DNA from 3 places in the Kitasatospora sp. NPDC086801 genome. Region 3 is predicted to be linked to each of the others. Evidence: riboswitches for the same ligand, from Rfam matches in the RefSeq annotation. Region 3 holds a riboswitch; each other region holds the start of a gene.
The links. Region 3 has a riboswitch for thiamine pyrophosphate ahead of thiO (glycine oxidase ThiO). Riboswitches for the same ligand answer to the same signal wherever they lie in the genome.
Positions count from the first base shown of each region.

Region 1: linked by a shared signal. The riboswitch ahead of ACIPLC_RS02930 (purine-cytosine permease family protein) and the one ahead of thiO (glycine oxidase ThiO) in region 3 are both predicted to bind thiamine pyrophosphate.
Region 2: linked by a shared signal. The riboswitch ahead of thiC (phosphomethylpyrimidine synthase ThiC) and the one ahead of thiO (glycine oxidase ThiO) in region 3 are both predicted to bind thiamine pyrophosphate.

Region 1 covers NZ_JBIVAX010000001.1:641,118-645,038, forward strand. The annotation lists gene ACIPLC_RS02925 (S1C family serine protease) at 1-1,422, opposite strand, end outside; TPP riboswitch at 1,702-1,849, shown strand; gene ACIPLC_RS02930 (purine-cytosine permease family protein) at 1,842-3,308, shown strand; gene ACIPLC_RS02935 (glycerophosphodiester phosphodiesterase family protein) at 3,388-3,921, shown strand, end outside.
Region 2 covers NZ_JBIVAX010000009.1:187,791-191,711, forward strand. The annotation lists gene ACIPLC_RS14010 (FitA-like ribbon-helix-helix domain-containing protein) at 1-130, opposite strand, end outside; gene thiC (phosphomethylpyrimidine synthase ThiC) at 240-2,096, opposite strand; TPP riboswitch at 2,092-2,226, opposite strand; gene ACIPLC_RS14020 (DUF5326 family protein) at 2,366-2,566, opposite strand; gene tenA (thiaminase II) at 2,782-3,450, opposite strand; gene ACIPLC_RS14030 (cupin domain-containing protein) at 3,539-3,856, opposite strand.
Region 3 covers NZ_JBIVAX010000005.1:79,920-90,198, reverse strand. The annotation lists gene ACIPLC_RS08900 (polyprenyl synthetase family protein) at 1-431, shown strand, start outside; gene thiE (thiamine phosphate synthase) at 462-1,112, opposite strand; gene ACIPLC_RS08890 (Rv2175c family DNA-binding protein) at 1,112-1,477, opposite strand; gene ACIPLC_RS08885 (NAD(P)/FAD-dependent oxidoreductase) at 1,519-2,727, opposite strand; TPP riboswitch at 2,812-2,924, shown strand; gene thiO (glycine oxidase ThiO) at 2,928-4,103, shown strand; gene thiS (sulfur carrier protein ThiS) at 4,100-4,399, shown strand; gene ACIPLC_RS08870 (thiazole synthase) at 4,401-5,198, shown strand; gene pknB (Stk1 family PASTA domain-containing Ser/Thr kinase) at 5,319-7,097, shown strand; gene ACIPLC_RS08860 (sulfite oxidase-like oxidoreductase) at 7,137-7,766, opposite strand; gene bfr (bacterioferritin) at 7,988-8,467, shown strand; gene ACIPLC_RS08850 (bacterioferritin-associated ferredoxin) at 8,490-8,771, opposite strand; gene ACIPLC_RS08845 (class II 3-deoxy-7-phosphoheptulonate synthase) at 8,978-10,279, opposite strand, start outside.

The sequences.
Region 1 (3,921 bases), on a different contig from region 3:
GGCGTTGGACTGGATCGCCGAGTTGATGCCGATCACCGCGCCGCTGGAGTCGAGCAGCGGGCCGCCGGAGTTGCCGGGGTTGATCGAGGCGTCGGTCTGCAGGGCGTTCATGTAGGAGGCCTGGCCGCCGGTCTCGTCGCCGGAGGCGACCGGGCGGTCCTTGGCGCTGACGATGCCGCTGGTGACGGTGGACTCCAGGCCGTACGGCGCACCGATCGCGACGGTGGCGTCGCCGACGTTGACCTTGTCGGAGTCGGCCAGCGGAAGCGGGGCCAACTTGCTCTTCGGCGGGTTGTCGATCTTGATCACGGCGACGTCGTAGCCCTCGGCGTGGCCCAGGACGGAGGCGTTGTAGGAGCTGCCGTCGGCGAACTTGACGGTCAGTTTGCCACCGTTGAGGGTCGGCGCGACCACGTGGTTGTTGGTGAGGATGTGGCCCTCGGTGTCGAAGACGAAGCCGGTGCCGGTGCCCGACTCGCCGTTGCCCTGCGCCTTGATGGTGACGACGCTGGGCAGCGCCTTCTGCGCGATGCCGGCGATCGAGCCGGGGGCGGGTTCGTTCTTCTGGGTGTTGCTGGCCTGGACGGTGGTGCTGCGGTGGTCGTCGGCGCTGTTGGTGCTGTCGTTGCGGTCCGCGACGGTGACGCCGAGCGCACCGCCGGCCACGCCGGCGACCAGCGCGACGGCGGCGATCAGGGCGACCAGGCCGCCGCGCTTCTTGCGCGGGCCGCCGGGGCCGCCGGGGTAGTCGGCCGGGTAGCCGAGCGGTCCGGCCGGGCCGCCCGGGTAACCCGCGCCGCCGCCGGTGGCGTCGTGGGCGGCGCCCCAGCCGCCGAGCGGCTGGCCGGCGCCGAACGGGTGGTGGCCGGGCGCCGGGTGCGCGGCGGGCACGCCGGGGGCGGCCGGGGTGCCGTACGGGTCGTGCGCGCCGGCGGCGGGGACGCCGTGGGCCGGGGTGGCGTACGGGTTGGCACCCGGCGGCAGGGCCGGGCTCTCGACACCGGGCGCGACGGGCGCGACGGGCGCCGCCGGCGCGGCCGGGATCGGTGGGGCGGGCGGCAGAACCGGCGGCGGCGCGTCGATGTAGCCGGTGGCGGCTTCGACGGGGGCGGCGGGCGCGTCGGCGACGGGCGCGGCCGGAACCTGCGGGGCCGCCTCCGGCGCGGGGACCTTGGTGAAGGCCACGGTGGGCTTGTGCCCGCCCTCGGCCGGGACGCCGTCGGCCAGCGCGGCCCCGGCGGCCGGCGCGGCCCCGGCGGCCGACGCGGCCCCGGGCTCGGGCTCGGGGACCCGGCCGAAGGCCAGTGTCGGCTGGTGCCCGCCAGAGGCGTGGCCGTCAGAAGCGGGAACAGCCGCCGCCGGGCCGCCCGAGGGCTGCTCCCCCTGCGGCCCGGTGGGCCCAACCTCGCGCTCGGTGCTCACGGACGACCTCCATAGCTGACAGAACCAAGGACCATAGTTTTTCGTACTGACGATTCGATTGCCGTAAGGACCCCTCTGAATAACTCATAAGAATCCTTAGCCGCCGCCGACAGCCGGACCGAAGACCGGGCTGTCCGGCACCGACGACCAGGCCGACGACCAGGCCGACGACCAGGCCGACGACCGGAGGCTCCCCCACCTCGGCCGGGTGTCCCGCGATGCGGGCCGCACACCCCGTGGCCTTGGCGTTCACCCCCGGGCCGGTTAGCCTGTCGCTCACAACTGACACGCGGGAGCTTGGACCATCCAGGCTGAGAGTGCGCTGGTCGACCGTACGCCACGGGATCGTGGGCGGACCGTCGAGGGGGCGCAGACCGCCGGAACCTGTCCGGGTAATGCCGGCGTAGGGAGTATCGGCCATGCCGCCTGCTTCGCCATCCTCTTCTTCGGACGCGCCCGCGTCCAAGGGTTTCCCCGAACCGTCCACGACCGCTCACGGCGGTGACGGCGGTGACGGCGGCCACGCGGGTCGCCCCGCCGCACCAGCCGCCGTCCTGGACCGCCCGGAGCGCGCCGAGGCGCCGCTCGTGCTGGACACCGAGCCGCCGCGCACGCTGCGCTTCCGGGACCACTTCGCGCTCTGGATGAACCTGGGCGTCAGCCTGATCGGCTTCTCCACCGCCGCGACCGTGCTCGGGGCCAAGGGCAGCGAGCTGTCGCTGGCCGCCGCGGTGACCGCGATCGTGGCCGGCACCGTGGTCGGCACCGCGATGCTCGGCGTGGCCGCGCTGATCGGGGCCCGTACCGGCGCGCCCGCGATGGCGAACCTGCGCGGGCTGTTCGGCACCCGGCTGTCGTACGTCCCGACCGTGCTGAACATCGTCCAGTGCGTCGGCTGGGGCGTGTTCGAGCTGCTGACGATCGCGGCGGGCGCGCAGACCGTCGCCCACACCGACGGCTACCGCTGGCTGTTCGTGCTCCTGGCGGGCGCGCTGACCACCGCGCTGACCATCTGGCCGCTGGGCTCGATCGCGGTGCTGCGCCGCTTCGTGGCCGGTGCGGTCGCCGTCGCGATGGTGTACTTCACCGTCCAGTTGGGCCGCCAGGGGGTGCCCGACCCGGGCGCCGGCAACTGGCACGGCTTCCTGGGCGCCACCGACGCGATGATCGCGGTGTCGATCTCCTTCGTCCCGCTGGCCGCCGACTACACCCGGCACTCGCGCACCCCGCGCTCGGCGTTCTGGGGCAGCTTCTCCGGCTACACGATCGCCCAGGTCTGGTGCTACGTGCTCGGCCTGATGGCCCTGCTGCAGTCCGACGGCGACCCGAACAAGATCTTCGGCTCCTTCCTCGGCGTCTGGGCCGGCTGGCTGTTCCTGCTGGTGCTGGTGCTGCGCGAGACGGACCAGTCCTTCGCCAACGTGTACTCGACCGCGATGTCGGTGCAGAACCTGCTGCCGAAGGTGGACCGCCGGGTGCTGACCGGCGGGATCGGCCTGCTGATCACCGTGCTGGCGCTGCAGATCGACAAGTTCACCGACACCTACACCAACTTCCTCGGCCTGATCGGCTCGGTCTTCGTGCCGCTGCTGGCGGTGCTGGCGGTGGACTACTTCTTCGGCGCCGGCCGGCACGGCTGGAACCTCTCCGCCGACGCGCCCTCACGCCGCCTGATGCTGCTGCCGTGGGTGCTCGGCTTCGCGGTCTACCAGTTCATCGCGCCGACCCCGGTGGCCGGCTGGTGGACGGACTTCTGGACCTCCGCCCAGAACGCCCTGCACTTCACCCCGCAGGAGTGGACGTCCGCCTCGCTGTTCGCCTTCCTGGTGCCGGCCCTGGTCACCTGGGCGCTCACCCCGCTGACCCGCAGGGCCGCGCGGAGCTGATCGACCGGCACCGAAGACGGCCCCGCAGGTTGGGGCCGTCTTCGCCTCCGCGTCACTTCGGCCGCCTATCGTGGGGCCCGTGACCAGCCCAGACCTGCCCTCGACGGCGGCGCGCAGCACGCCGACCGTCCAGGTGATCGCCCACCGCGGTTCCTCGCACGCCCTGCCCGAGCACACCCTGGCGGCGTACCGGCGCGCGCTCGACGAGGGCGCGGACGCGGTCGAGTGCGACGTCCGGCTGACCGCCGACGGCGAGCTGGTCTGCGTGCACGACCGCCGGATCGGCCGGGTCTCCAACGGCCAGGGCACCGTCTCGGCGATGACGCTCGCCGAGCTGGAGGCGTACGACTTCGGAGCCTGGAAGACCGGCCGCCCCAGCACCGATCCCGAGCTGCGCGGCGTGCTGCGGCTGGAGCGGCTGCTGGAACTGGTGGTGGACTGCGGCCGCCCGGTGGACCTGGCGATCGAGACCAAGCACCCGGTGCGCTACCGCGGCCGGGTGGAGGCCGAACTGCTGCGGACGCTCGAACGCTTCAAGATCGGTGCGAGCCGGGAGGGCGAGCGCCCCGCGGCCCGGATCATGAGCTTCTCCTCGGTGGCGCTGAACCGGGTG
Region 2 (3,921 bases), on a different contig from region 3:
TGGGCTTGGACGCCTCCCTGGCGATCAGGTCCTGCATGAATGCCTGGAGCGACTTGCCCGCCTGGGCGGCGCGAACCTTCAGGGTCTGGATCTGGTCGTCCGGGACGTCCCGGATGGTGAGCGCCGTCATATCGGCACTTCAGCATCACTAGCTGCACAATGCAGACGATGGGGCTGGCCCGTTCGAGCGGCGAGCCCTCCCCGGCATCCGGAGAGGGCTCGCCCATGGCGCAGGAGCGTCAGTCCGCCAGCGGGAGGTAGACCCGGTTGCCCTGGGCGGCGAACTCGGCGGACTTCTCCGCCATGCCGGCCAGCGCGTCGGCGTCGAACTCGGTGTTCACGGCCGTCGAGCCGTCGCCGTGCTCGTCGCGGATCTTCTGGGAGATCTTCATCGAGCAGAACTTCGGGCCGCACATGGAGCAGAAGTGGGCCGTCTTGGCGGGTTCGGCGGGGAGGGTCTCGTCGTGGAAGGCGCGGGCGGTCTCCGGGTCGAGGGCCAGGTTGAACTGGTCCTCCCAGCGGAACTCGAAGCGGGCGTCGGACAGGGCGTCGTCCCAGGCCTGGGCGCCGGGGTGGCCCTTGGCGAGGTCGGCGGCGTGGGCGGCGATCTTGTAGGTGATCACGCCGGTCTTGACGTCGTCGCGGTTGGGCAGGCCCAGGTGCTCCTTGGGCGTGACGTAGCAGAGCATCGCGGTGCCCCACCAGGCGATCATCGCGGCGCCGATGCCCGAGGTGATGTGGTCGTAGCCGGGGGCGACGTCGGTGGTGAGCGGGCCGAGGGTGTAGAACGGCGCCTCGTCGCAGATCTCCCGCTGGAGATCCATGTTCTCCTTGATCTTGTGCATCGGGACGTGGCCCGGGCCCTCGATCATCACCTGGACGTCGCGCTCACGGGCGATCCGGCCGAGTTCGCCGAGGGTGCGCAGTTCGGCGAACTGCGCCTCGTCGTTGGCATCCGCGATGGAGCCCGGGCGCAGGCCGTCGCCGAGCGAGAAGGTGACGTCGTAGCCCGCGAGGATGTCGCAGAGCTCCTCGAAGTTGGTGTGGAGGAAGTTCTCCTGGTGGTGCGCCAGGCACCAGGCGGCCATGATGGAGCCGCCGCGCGAGACGATGCCGGTCTTGCGGCGGGCGGTCAGCGGGACGTACCGGAGCAGGACGCCGGCGTGGACGGTCATGTAGTCGACGCCCTGTTCGCACTGCTCGATGATGGTGTCCCGGTACACCTCCCAACTCAGTTCCTCGGCCTTGCCGTCGACCTTCTCCAGGGCCTGGTAGAGCGGCACGGTGCCGATCGGCACCGGGGAGTTGCGCAGGATCCACTCGCGGGTGGTGTGGATGTTGCGGCCGGTGGAGAGGTCCATGACGGTGTCGGCGCCCCAACGGGTGGCCCAGGTCATCTTCTCCACCTCCTCCTCGATCGAGGAGGTGACGGCGGAGTTGCCGATGTTGGCGTTGATCTTCACCAGGAAGTTGGTGCCGATGATCGCCGGCTCCACCTCGGGGTGGTTCACGTTGACCGGGATGACGGCCCGGCCGCGGGCCACCTCGGCCCGCACGTACTCGGCGGCGAGGCCCTCGCGCAGCGCCACGAACTCCATCTCGGGGGTGACCACGCCCCGCTTGGCGTAGGCGAGTTGGGTGACGGCGGCACCACCGCGGCCACGCAGCGGGCGGCGCGGGCGGCCCGGGAAGACGGCGTCCAGGTTGCGCAGGTTTCCGCCGCGCGGCGAGGTGTGCTTGATCCCGTCGTCCTCGGGGCGCGCCTCGCGGCCGTCGTACTCCTCGACGTCGCCGCGCTGGCGGATCCAGGCGTCGCGCAGGGCGGGCAGACCGCGCCGCACGTCGGGCTCGAAGGCCTGGTCGGTGTACGGGCCGGAGGTGTCGTACAGCGGGACGGTCCTGCCGTTGGTGAGCTGCACCTCGCGGAACGGGACCCGCAGGTCGGGCCGGGACCCCTCGCGGTAGGCCTTGCGCCAGGCCGGGGTCGGGTAGCCGGTGCCCGCGCTGGTGACGGTGGCTGCGGCGGCGGTGCCGGCCCCGGTGCCGCTGGTCCCGGTGCTGCGGGCAGGCTGCGGCTGTGCTTCGAACGTGGTCATCTGACCTCATACTCCCTACGCCGGCATTACCCGGTCAGGTTCCTGCGGTCGACGCAGCCGTCGGTCCGTCCGTCGACGTCCCGGTCAGCGCCCTCTCAGCCCGGTGCTCCGAGCTCCCGCGTCGGCAGGCGGTGTTGCCTGCACATGACGCCCAACACCGTAGCGAGCCGATCGCCGCAGGTCCAGAGGGGGTCCGGGTGGCCGAAACCCGCGCCCGGAACGCCGAAAGGCCCGGCCCCCTGGACAGGGGCCGGGCCTCGTGCGGTTCCTCAGCCCTTGGCGGCCTTCTTCACCAGGACCACCACGGCGGCGGCGATGCCGGCGACCACCAGCACCTTGATCATGATGCTCAGCAGGGCGCCGACGACACCGAAGACGAATCCCACGATGTTCCAGAGCAGCACCAGGACCAGCACCGGGATGACGATGTTCCGCACCCAGGAGGGCAGCGACTTCCAGAGCTCAGCCATGTCTGATCCTTCTCTCCCCGTGGGGTCGGCTGCCGTCTGGTGCCGTATCCCGCTTGCTTCGGTACTTCGATCGTACGGGGACACCAGGGCCGGAACGAGGCCTGCCGGCCCGGAGAGAACCCCTAGATCACCCCGACCCGGGGCCCCGGGGAGACCCGGGTCCGGGCCTCGGGGACGACCCCCGGGAAGGGTGCCGGACGCCCTGCGACCAGCGGTCAGACCGGCCAGCGCTCACCCCGCCAGGCGGCGTCCCAGAACATCCACTCGTAGCGCGAGGTGGTCGCGAAGTGCTCGACGACCCGGCGCCGTTCGGCGGGCGAGATCTCCTCGCCGAGCCGGTCGGTGAGCGCCAGCACCCGGCGGACGACGGACTGGAACGCCTCGTCGCCGTAGGTGGCGATCCACTTGGCGTACAGCGGGTCGGGGGAGCCCTGGGCGAGCAGCGCCTCGCCGACCCGGGCGTAGATCCAGTAGCAGGGCAGCACCGCGCCGACGGCCTCGGCGAAGGAGCCGCCGTAGACGGTGGCCAGCAGGTAGCTGGTGTAGGCCCGGGTGGTGGGCAGCACCGGTTCGACGGCGGCCTGTTCGGCGCTGCCGCCGAAGGCGGTCAGGAACTCGGCGTGCATGCCCTGTTCGGCGGCCAGCGCGCCGACCGCGTCGTCGGCGAAGGCCCGCACGTCCTCCTCGCCGGGCGCCTTGGCGGCGCAGACGGCGAGGGCGCGGGCGTAGTCGCGCAGGTAGTGCGAGTCCTGGACGACGAAGTGGCGGAAGGCCGCACGCGGCAGGGTGCCGTCGGTGAGGCCACCGATGAAGGGGTGGGCGAGGATCTCGGCGTACACCGACTCGATGGCCGCCCAGAGTTCTTCCGTCAGGCTCTTGCTCATGCCCAGGACCCTAGACCGTCCTGGGCGGTCCTAGGCGGTCCCAGGCGGTCCTGGGCGGTCCTGGGCGGTCCTGGGCGGTCCTGGGCAGTCAGTCCTCGGGCGGGGAGAACACCACCAGGACCCGGAGCTCCTCGGTGACGTGGTGGAAGCGGTGCGGGGTGCCGGCCGGGACGTAGACGACGGTGCCGCGCCCGACGGTGGCGGTCTCGGCGCCGACGGTCAGTTCGGCGCGGCCGCTGATCACCTGGTAGATCTCGTCCTGGTCGTGCACGGTCTGCGGGTCGGCGTCACCGGGGGAGAGCGCGTAGAGCCCGGCGGACATCCGCGGTTCGCGCAGGAAGCGCAGGTACGCGCCGTCGTTCGCCGCGCGTTCGGTGTCCAGTTCGTCCAGCCGGAACAGCTTCACCGCTGCCCGCCTCCTTCGTCCATCCGCCTTCCGGGCCAAGGGCATTCAACACCAGGGGCACCGGA
Region 3 (10,279 bases):
TGCTGGCCGGGGCCGGCCCGGAGCTGGTGGCGGCGTTCGGGGCCTTCGGGCTGCCGCTGGGCGAGGCCTTCCAGCTGCGGGACGACCTGCTCGGCGTCTTCGGCGATCCCGTGGTCACCGGCAAGCCGGCCGGGGACGACCTGCGCGAGGGCAAGCGCACCCTGCTGGTGGCGCACGCGATGCGGGGCCTGCCGACGGCCGACGCCCGGCACCTGGACGAGCGGCTCGGCGCGCCGGACCTGGTGCCCGAGGAGGTCGCCGGGCTGCGCGACCTGGTGGCCCGCAGCGGCGCGCCCGAGCGGGTGGAGCGCCGGATCGACGAGCTGATGCGGCAGTCCCTGGCCGCGCTGGAGGCGGCGCCGCTCGCCGACGAGCAGGCCCGCACGGTGCTGCTGGCCCTGGCCGAGGCCGCCACCGTCCGCAAGTACTGAGAACGGCGGCGGCCCCGGCCGCGCGGCCGGTCAGGCCGAGCGCACCCGCCGGGAGAGTTCGGCGGCGGCGGCCTGCGGGTCGTCGGCGGCCGTGATGGCACGGACCACCACGATCCGGCGGGCGCCGGCGGCCAGCACCTCGTCGAGGTTGCCGAGGTCGATGCCGCCGATGGCGAACCACGGCCGGTCGGTGCTCTGCTTCGCCGCGTACGAGACCAGGCCGAGGCCCGGCGCCGGGCGGCCCGGCTTGGTCGGGGTCGGCCAGACCGGGCCGGTGCAGAAGTAGTCCACGCCGGGCTCGGCGACCGCCGCGTCCACCTCGGACTCGGCGTGGCAGGACCGGCCGATCAGCACCTCGTCGCCGAGGATCGCCCGGGCGGCCGGCACCGGCAGGTCGTCCTGCCCGAGGTGCAGCACGTCCGGCCGGGCCGCGTGCGCGACGTCGGCCCGGTCGTTGACGGCCAGCAGCTTGCCGTGGCGGCGGCAGGCGTCCGCGAAGACCTCCAGCGCCGCCAGCTCCTGCTTGGCCTCCAGGCCCTTGTCGCGGAGCTGGACGACGTCCACGCCGCCCGCCAGCGCCGCGTCCAGGAACTCGGCGAGGTCGCCCTGCTCCCGGCGGGCGTCGGTGCACAGGTACAGCCGGGCGTCGGCCAGCCGCCGGCGCGGCGTGTCCGCCGCCATCAGATCAGCATCGCCTGGGCGCGGCGCTTGACCTCGGTGCCGCGGTTCTCGCGCAGCGCCTGGATCGGGCTGCCGGGCAGCGACGGGTCCTCGGTGAAGAGCCACTCCAGGATCTCCACGTCGTTGTACCCGCAGTCGCGCAGCACGGTCAGGGTGCCGGACAGGTGCTTGACCAGCCCCTGGCCGTCGATGAACGCCGCAGGGACCTGCAGCGACTTGTTCGGGCCCCGCCGGACGGCGATCAGCCCGCCGCTCTTGACCAGGTCGCGCACCTCGGTGACCCGGACCCCCCACTGCTCCGAGATGTCGGGGAGGTACATCCACTCGGTGACCAGGGCTTCAATCTTGCTTTCGATCTCGCTCACGCCACCAGACTGCCACCTCCGGGGCCCGCCGCGCACCAGACCTACCCCGCGACCGCCGACTTCAGCGGCACCGAGGGGTCCGCCGCGCGGGTCCGGTCCAGCGCGGTGCCGCGCTCGATCAGCCGGCGGCCCTGGGTGAGGTCGCGCGGTCGGTCGACGGCCAGCAGCGCTCTCGGCACCCCGTCGCGCAGCCAGAGCGCCGTCCAGGAGGCGTCCAGCGGGCCGCCGCGCCACAGCAGTTCGTCGCCCTCGGCGTGCCGCCCGGCGTACTGGACCATCCGCCCGAACTGCTCCGACCAGAAGTACGGCACCGGGTCGTACGGCGGTGCGTCCGCGCCGAGGACGGCGGCGGCCACGGCCTCGCCGGACTGCAGCGCGTGGTCCCAGTGCTGGACGACCAGCCGGGCACCGGCGCGGGCGGACGGGTAGCTGACGCAGTCCCCGGCCGCGAAGACGCCGGGCAGGCCGGTGCGCAGCCGCTCGTCCACCAGGACCGCGCCGGCGCCGTCCAGCTCCACGCCGGAACCGGCCAGCCAGCCCGTCGCGGGCCGGGCGCCGACACCGACCACGACCGCGTCGGCGGGCAGGTGCGAGCCGTCCGCCAGCAGCACCGCGCCCTCCTCGACGGCGGCGACGCCGACCCCGCAGCGCAGGTCGACGCCGGCCTCGGCGTACCAGGCGGCCATCGCCGAACCGACCTCGGCCGGCAGCGCGCCGGGGACGGGCGCCGGGCCCGCCTCGACCACCGTCACCTCGCAGCCGGCCGCGCGGGCGGCGGTGGACACCTCGGCGCCGATCCAGCCCGCGCCGACCAGCACCAGCCGCAGGCCGGGCCGCAGCAGGGCGCGCAGCGCCAGCGCGTCGTCCAGGGTGTGCAGCAGGTGCGCGCGCTCGGCGCCGGGCAGGGCGCGCGGGGTGGCGCCGGTGGCGATCACCAGGGCGTCGTACGGGAGGTCGCCGGCGTCGGTGTGCAGCACGCCGGGGGTGAGGCCGGTGGCGCGGCGGCCGGTGAGCAGTTCGATGCCCAGGTGCGGGTAGTCGATGTCCAGGGTGGTGGCGTCGGCCTTGCCGAGCAGCACGTCCTTGGAGAGCGGCGGCCGGTCGTACGGCGCGTGCGGCTCCTCCCCGACCAGCGTGATCCGCCCCCGCCAGCCGCCCTGCCGCAGCTTCAGGGCGCACTGCGCCCCGGCCAGCCCGGCCCCGACGACGACCACCTGATCCGTTCCGCTCAGCTCTGCCACGCCCGTCACTGTACTCACGGGCCCCGGGGGCCCATGAGCCCGTCCACCCTGCGTACGGGCCTTCGGCCGGGCCCGCCCCCGGCGTTATGGTGGGGACACCATCACGGGAGCCCGGCGTACCGGGCTGAGAGGCGGGCTGGCACGGCCCGCGACCGTCCGAACCTGATCCGGGTCATTCCGGCGAAGGGAGAAGAGCAGCCTTGTCACGCTTGCCCGAAGGAACCCGCGCCGACGTGCTGGTGATCGGCGGGGGCATCATCGGCCTCGCCGTCGCCTGGCGCGCCGCACAGCGCGGGCTGAAGAGAATCGTGGTGGTCGATCTCTCCCCCGGCGGCGGGGCGGCCGGGGTCGCGGCCGGGATGCTCGCCCCGGTCACCGAACTGCAGTACGGCGAGGAGCCGCTGCTGCGCCTCGGCATGGCCTCCAACCAGCGGTACGGGGACTTCGCCGCCGAACTCACCGAGGCGAGCGGCGGCCTGGACACCGGGTACCGCCGGTGCGGCACCGTCGCCGTCGCGCTGGACTCCGACGACCGCGAGGAACTGCGCGAGCTGCACGCCTTCCACCAGCGGCTCGGCCTGGACTCGACCTGGCTGACCGGCCGGGAGGCCCGCAGGATGGAGCCGATGCTCGCCCCCGGCGTGCGCGGCGGCCTGCACGTCGCGGACGACCACCAGGTGGATCCGCGCCGGTTGCTGACCGCCCTGGTGGCCGCCTGCGAGCTCGCCGAGGTGGTGATCCACCGCGCCGAGGCCGTCGAGCTGCTGGTCGAGGGCGGCCGCGCGGTCGGTGCCCGGCTCGGCACCGGCGAGACCCTGACCGCCGAGCAGGTGGTGCTCGCGGCCGGCCCGCACAGCCACCGGCTGCCCGGGCTACCGGAGGGCGTGCTGCCGGCCGTCCGCCCGGTGAAGGGGCAGATCCTGCGGCTGCGGATCCCCGAGGCGTACCGGCCGTTCCTGTCCCGCAACGTCCGCGCGGTGGTGCGCGGCCAGCACCTGTACCTAGTGCCCCGGGAGAACGGCGAACTGGTGATCGGCGCGACCACCGAGGAGCAGGGCTACGACACCACGGTCACCGCCGGCGGGGTGTACGAACTGCTGCGCGACGCCCACGAGTTGGTGCCGGGCATCACCGAACTCCCGCTGCTGGAGACCTCCGCCGGGCTGCGGCCCGGCTCGCCGGACAACGCCCCGCTGCTGGGCCCGACCGCGCTGCCCGGGCTGGTCGCCGCCACCGGCCACTACCGCAACGGCGTGCTGCTCACCCCGGTGACCGCCGACCTGCTCGCCGAGTACCTGGCGACCGGCGAACTCCCCGAGCTTGCACAGCCGTTCACACCCACCCGGTTCTTCCCCGACCGCTCCACCACGAAGGCCTCCGCATGACCGAGATCGCACCACCCCAGACCACACCGCCCCAGACCACACCGGCCAAGACCACACCGGCCAAGACCACACCGGCCGAGATCGAACCGGCCGAGATCGCACTGACCGTCAACGGCGAGCCCCGCCGGGTGTCCGCCACGACCACCCTCGCGGAGGTGGTGGCCACCCTCAGCGCCGCCCACAGCGGCGTCGCCGCCGCCCTCAACGAGGCTGTGGTGCCCCGCAGTTCGTGGCCGGCCACGGAGCTGTCGGCAGGCGACCGGATCGAGATCCTCACCGCCGTCCAGGGAGGCTGACATGGCTGACGACCTGCTGACCATCGCCGGGGCGTCCTTCGGCTCCCGGCTGATCATGGGCACCGGCGGCGCACCCAGTCTGGAGATCCTGGAACGGGCGCTGCTGGCCTCCGGCACCGAGCTGACCACCGTGGCGATGCGCCGGGTCGACGCCGGCACCCAGGGCTCCGTCCTGGACGTGCTGACCCGCAACGGCATCCGGGTGCTGCCCAACACGGCGGGCTGCTTCACCGCCGGGGAGGCCGTGCTGACCGCCCGGCTGGCCCGCGAGGCGCTCGGCACCGACTGGGTGAAGCTGGAGGTGATCGCCGACGAGCGGACCCTCCTGCCGGACCCGATCGAACTGCTGGACGCCGCCGAGACCCTGGTCGACGACGGCTTCACGGTGCTGCCGTACACCAACGACGACCCGGTGCTGGCCCGCAAGCTGGAGGACGTCGGCTGCGCGGCGATCATGCCGCTGGGCTCGCCGATCGGCTCCGGTCTGGGCATCCGCAACCCGCACAACTTCCAGCTGATCGTGGAGGGCGCGGGCGTCCCGGTGATCCTGGACGCGGGCGCCGGCACCGCCTCGGACGTCGCGCTGGCGATGGAACTGGGCTGCGCGGCGGTGATGCTCGCCTCCGCGGTGACCAGGGCGCAGGACCCGGTGCTGATGGCCGAGGCGATGCGGCACGCCGCCGAGGCGGGCCGGTTCGCCCACCGGGCCGGCCGCATCCCGCGCCGGTTCCACGCCGAGGCCTCCTCGGCGATGGCCGGCCGGGCGGAGCTGGACACCCGCGAGCACCCGGCGTTCTGACGCCGGGACGCCCGGGCACCCGCCCGCGTGTGCCGTGTCACAAACCGGGCACAGCCGGGCCCGGAGGCGATGTCCTCCGGGCCCGGCCGATGCCTGCGGCACTAGACTCCCCGGGTGGACATGGCATTGCACGACCCGCTGATCGGTACCCTGCTCGACGGCCGGTACCGGGTCGAGCAGCGCATCGCGACCGGCGGGATGTCCACCGTCTACAAGGGCACCGACACCCGGCTGGACCGGGTCGTCGCCCTCAAGGTGATGCACCCCGCGCTGGCCGGGGACGACGGTTTCACCGCCCGGTTCATCCGCGAGGCCAAGGCGGTCGCCCGGCTCACCCACCCGAACGTGGTGAACGTCTTCGACCAGGGCGCGGACGGCGGAAACGTCTTCCTCGCCATGGAGTACGTGCCCGGCCGCACCCTGCGGGACCTGCTGCGCGACCGCGGCGCACTGTCGGTGCGGGCGGCGCTGGACGTGCTGGAGCCGGTGCTCGCCGCCCTCGGCGCCGCCCACCGGGCCGGGCTGGTGCACCGGGACGTCAAGCCGGAGAACGTGCTGATCACCGAGGGCGGGCTGGTCAAGGTCGCCGACTTCGGCCTGGTCCGGGTCCTCGGCACCGCCGACGGCGCACCCACCTCGACCAGCACCGCGACCGGCGGCACCGTCCTCGGCACCGTCTCCTACCTGGCCCCCGAGCAGATCCTCCCGGACGCCCCCACCGACCAGCGGGTCGACGTCTACGCGGCCGGCATCCTGCTCTACGAGATGCTCACCGGCCGCCGCCCGCACACCGGCGACAACCCCGTCCAGGTGATGTACAAGCACCTGCACGAGGACGTCCCCGCCCCCTCGCTGATCGCCCCGGCCGTCGGCCCCGCGCTGGACGCCATAGTGGCCGGCGCCTGCGCCCGGACGGCCGAGGCCCGCCCGTACGACGCGGTCGAACTGCTCGCCGCCCTCCAGCGGCTCCGCCGCACGCTCACCCCGGCCGAGCTGGACGCCGAGCCGCCGGCCTCCACCCGGCCCAGCCCGCGCTACCCGACCAGCGAGCCGACCTCGGTGATCCAGCCGCCGCCGGGGCCCGTCGACGCCGCGGCGCCGGAGCCCACCAGCGTGCTGGACGTGCCGGCGGAGCTGATGGACCAGCTGCTGGTCGAGCCGCGCCCGTACGACGAGCCGACCCCGGTGCGCGGGCGCCGGCCCGGCCTGCTGCACCGGCTCCCCCGCAAGCCGCTGATCTGGGTCGCCGCGCTGACCGCCCTGGTGCTGGCGGTCGGCGGCGCGACGTACGGGTTGTCCGAGGGGCTGTACGGGCCGGTGCCCGGTGTGCTCGGCAAGGACCGGGCCGAGGCGCAGCGGATCCTGGACAAGGAGGGCATGCACGGCCGGTTCGTCGAGGCGTTCAGCGAGAGCGCCCCGGCCGGGCAGGTGATCGCCACCGACCCCGGGGTGGGCGCGCGGACCCGCAAGAGCGACACCGTGACGGTCACCGTCTCCAAGGGCCCCAAGCGGATCGCGGTGCCGGGCCTGACCGGGAAGACCGCCGACCAGGCCGCCGACGCACTGACCGCCGCCCAGCTGACCAAGGGCGGTGTGACCGAGACGTACAGCGACACCGTGCCGGAGGGCGTGGTGATCAGCAGTTCGCCGGCGACCGGGCAGCTGCTCCAGGAGAACACCGCGGTCGCGCTGGTGGTCAGCAAGGGCATGGTGCCGGTCCCGGACGTCACCGGGATGAGCAAGGACGACGCGGCGAAGGCGCTCCAGGCGGCCGGTTTCGCGATGCAGACCAGCGGGGTCAACCTGTTCGGCACCGGCAAGGTGTCCGGCCAGTCCCCGGCGGCCGGCGAGCGGCACCCGCAGCACACCGTGGTGACGGTCAACTTCCCCTTCTTCTAAGGACGTTCTCCGGGCGCTCTGCCGAAGAGCCCGCAGTCCTCAGCGGAGCGGGCCGTCGCCCGGCTCCTCCTGGTGGGAGTAGCGCTGCTCGCGCCACGGGTCGGCGAGGTTGTGGTAGCCGCGTTCCTCCCAGAAGCCCCGGCGGTCGGCCCGCATGTACTCCACCGCGCGGACCCACTTGGGGCCCTTCCAGGCGTACAGCCCGGGGACGATCAGCCGGACCGGGAAGCCGTGCTCGGCGGTCAGCGGCTCGCCGTTGCGGTGGGTGGCGAAGATCGTCCGCGGGTCGGCGAAGTCGGCCAGCCGCAGGTTGGCGCTGTAGCCGTACTCGGCCCAGACCATGACGTGGGTGACGCCGGGCGCGGGGGGCTCCAGGTCGAGGAGGGCGGCGGCCGGCACGCCCGTCCACTCGTTGCCGAGCAGCGTGAACTTGGTGACGCAGTGCAGGTCGGCGACGACGGTGGTGCGCGGCAGGGCGTGGAAGGCCTCGAAGTCCCAGCTGCGCTTCTCCGCCGAGGCGGTGGCGCCGAACACCTGGAGGTCCCAGGTCAGCGGCTTGAAGCGGGGTACGGGCCCGTAGTGCAGGGCGGGCCAGCCGCGCTGCAGGCGCTGCCCCGGGGGGAGCCTCGGGTCAGACGGCGGAAGTGGTTCTTGTTCGGACTGACCCATGACTCCATGGTGACAGACGGCGGCCGACGCCCCGCGCGCGCCCCTTGGCGCGGTCGTGCGCCCCACCCCCACGAGTCGATGGTCGGACCAATTTCGGCTCAAATCGGATATTCCGACACATGTCCTAGTGAGTGTGAACTTACTGGAATTTCCTCCCATTTCGATGCCAGGATGCGCAGCGCAGGAGTCACAGCAGGCCGTAGCGCAGGGAGGCACCAGCCATGCAGGGCGATCCAGAGGTCATCGAGTTCCTCAACGAGCAGCTCACCGCGGAGCTCACCGCGATCAACCAGTACTTCCTGCACGCCAAGATGCAGGAGAACTTCGGCTGGACGAAGCTCGCCAAGTACACCCGGCACGAGTCCTTCGACGAGATGAAGCACGCCGAGACCCTCACCGACCGGATCCTGTTCCTGGACGGGCTGCCGAACTACCAGCGGCTGTTCCACGTCCGGATCGGCCAGACGGTCAAGGAGATGTTCGAGGCGGACCGCCAGGTCGAGGTCGAGGCGATCGACCGGCTGAAGCGCGGGATCGTGGTGATGCGGGCCAAGAACGACGTCACCTCGGCGAACATCTTCGAGGACATCCTGGCCGACGAGGAGCACCACATCGACTACCTCGACACCCAGCTGGAGCTCCTGGAGAAGCTCGGCGAGGCACTCTACCTCGCCCAGGTGATCGAGCAGCCGGAGTCCTGAGCGCTCAGGGACTCCCGAGCCCTCAGGCCGCGCGCAGCGGGGCGACCGTGGCCGGGGCCACGGGAGCTGCGGCGGGCGCGGCCTGGGCCTCCGGATCGGCCAGGCCCAGCTTCGCCGCGAGGCGGGCGGTCGGGCAGGGCCGGGCGCCGTGCTCGCCGAGCAGCGCCTGGATCCGGCGGACGCAGGACCCGCAGTCGGTGCCGGCCTTGCAGCCCCGGGCGATCTGGCGCGGGGTGTCGGCACCGGCGTCGATCGCCTTCTTCACCTGGTCCTCGGTGACCGCATGGCACATGCACACGTACATCGCGGTCTCTCCCGGGTGGTGCGGCGCCGACTGGCGGAACGATCTTGACTAAGGGTTGCCTTAGTTCACTAAGCCTCACCTTACCCGGCGATCCGGGTACGAGAAAGCCCCTCCGGGCTCGGGGACCCCGAATCCGGAGGGGCTTTCGTCACATCCGCTCAGCGGCGACTCGCTCTACGGCGAATCTGCGGCGAATCAACGGCGAATCACTGGCCGCGGTACATCTCCGCCACCAGGAACGCCAGGTCCAGCGACTGGCTGCGGTTGAGCCGCGGGTCGCAGGCCGTCTCGTAGCGCTGGTGCAGGTCGTCGACCATCACCTCGTCGCCGCCGCCGACGCACTCGGTCACGTCGTCGCCGGTCAGCTCCACGTGGATGCCGCCCGGGTGGGTGCCGAGCGCGCGGTGCACCTCGAAGAAGCCCTTGACCTCGTCGAGCACGTCGTCGAAGCGGCGGGTCTTGTGGCCGCTGGAGGCCTCGAAGGTGTTGCCGTGCATCGGGTCGCAGATCCACACCGGCTGGGCGCCGGACGCGGTGACCTTCTCCACCAGGGTGGGCAGGTGCTCGCGGACCTTGCCCGCGCCCATCCGGGTGATGAAGGTGAGGCGGCCCGGCTCGCGCTCCGGGTCCAGCTTCTCGATCAGGGTCAGCGCCTCGTCCACCGAGGTGGTCGGGCCGAGCTTGACGCCGATCGGGTTGCGGACCTTCGAGGCGAACTCGATGTGCGCGTGGTCCAGCTGGCGGGTGCGCTCACCGATCCACACCATGTGGCCGGAGACGTCGTACAGCTCACCGGTGCGCGAGTCCACGCGGGTCAGCGCGGTCTCGTAGTCGAGGATCAGCGCCTCGTGCGAGGAGAAGAACTCGACGGTCTTGAACTCCTCCGGCGCCACGCCGCAGGCGTTCATGAACGCCAGGGCGTTGTCGATCTCCCGGGCGAGCTGCTCGTAGCGCTGGCCGGCCGGCGAGTTGCGCACGAAGTCCTGGTTCCAGGCGTGCACCTGGCGCAGGTCCGCGTAGCCACCGGTGGTGAACGCGCGCACCAGGTTCAGCGTCGCGGCGGACGCGTTGTACATCCGCTTGAGGCGCTCCGGGTCCGGGATGCGGGACTCGGGGGTGAAGTCGAAGCCGTTCACCGAGTCGCCGCGGTAGACCGGCAGGGTCACGCCGTCGCGGGTCTCGGTCGACTTGGAGCGCGGCTTGGAGTACTGGCCGGCGATCCGGCCCACCTTCACGACCGGCACCGAGGCCGCGTACGTCAGCACGGCGGCCATCTGCAGCAGGGTCTTCAGCTTGTTGCGGATGTGCTCCGCCGAGACGCCGTCGAAGGCCTCGGCACAGTCACCGCCCTGCAGCAGGAACGCCTCCCCGCGCGCCACGGCGCCGAGCCGGGCGCGCAGCTGGTCGCACTCGCCGGCGAACACGAGCGGCGGATAGGAGGCGAGCTCGGCAAGGGTCTTGCGCAGAGCCTCTTGGTCCGGCCATTCAGGCTGCTGCGCCGCGGGCAG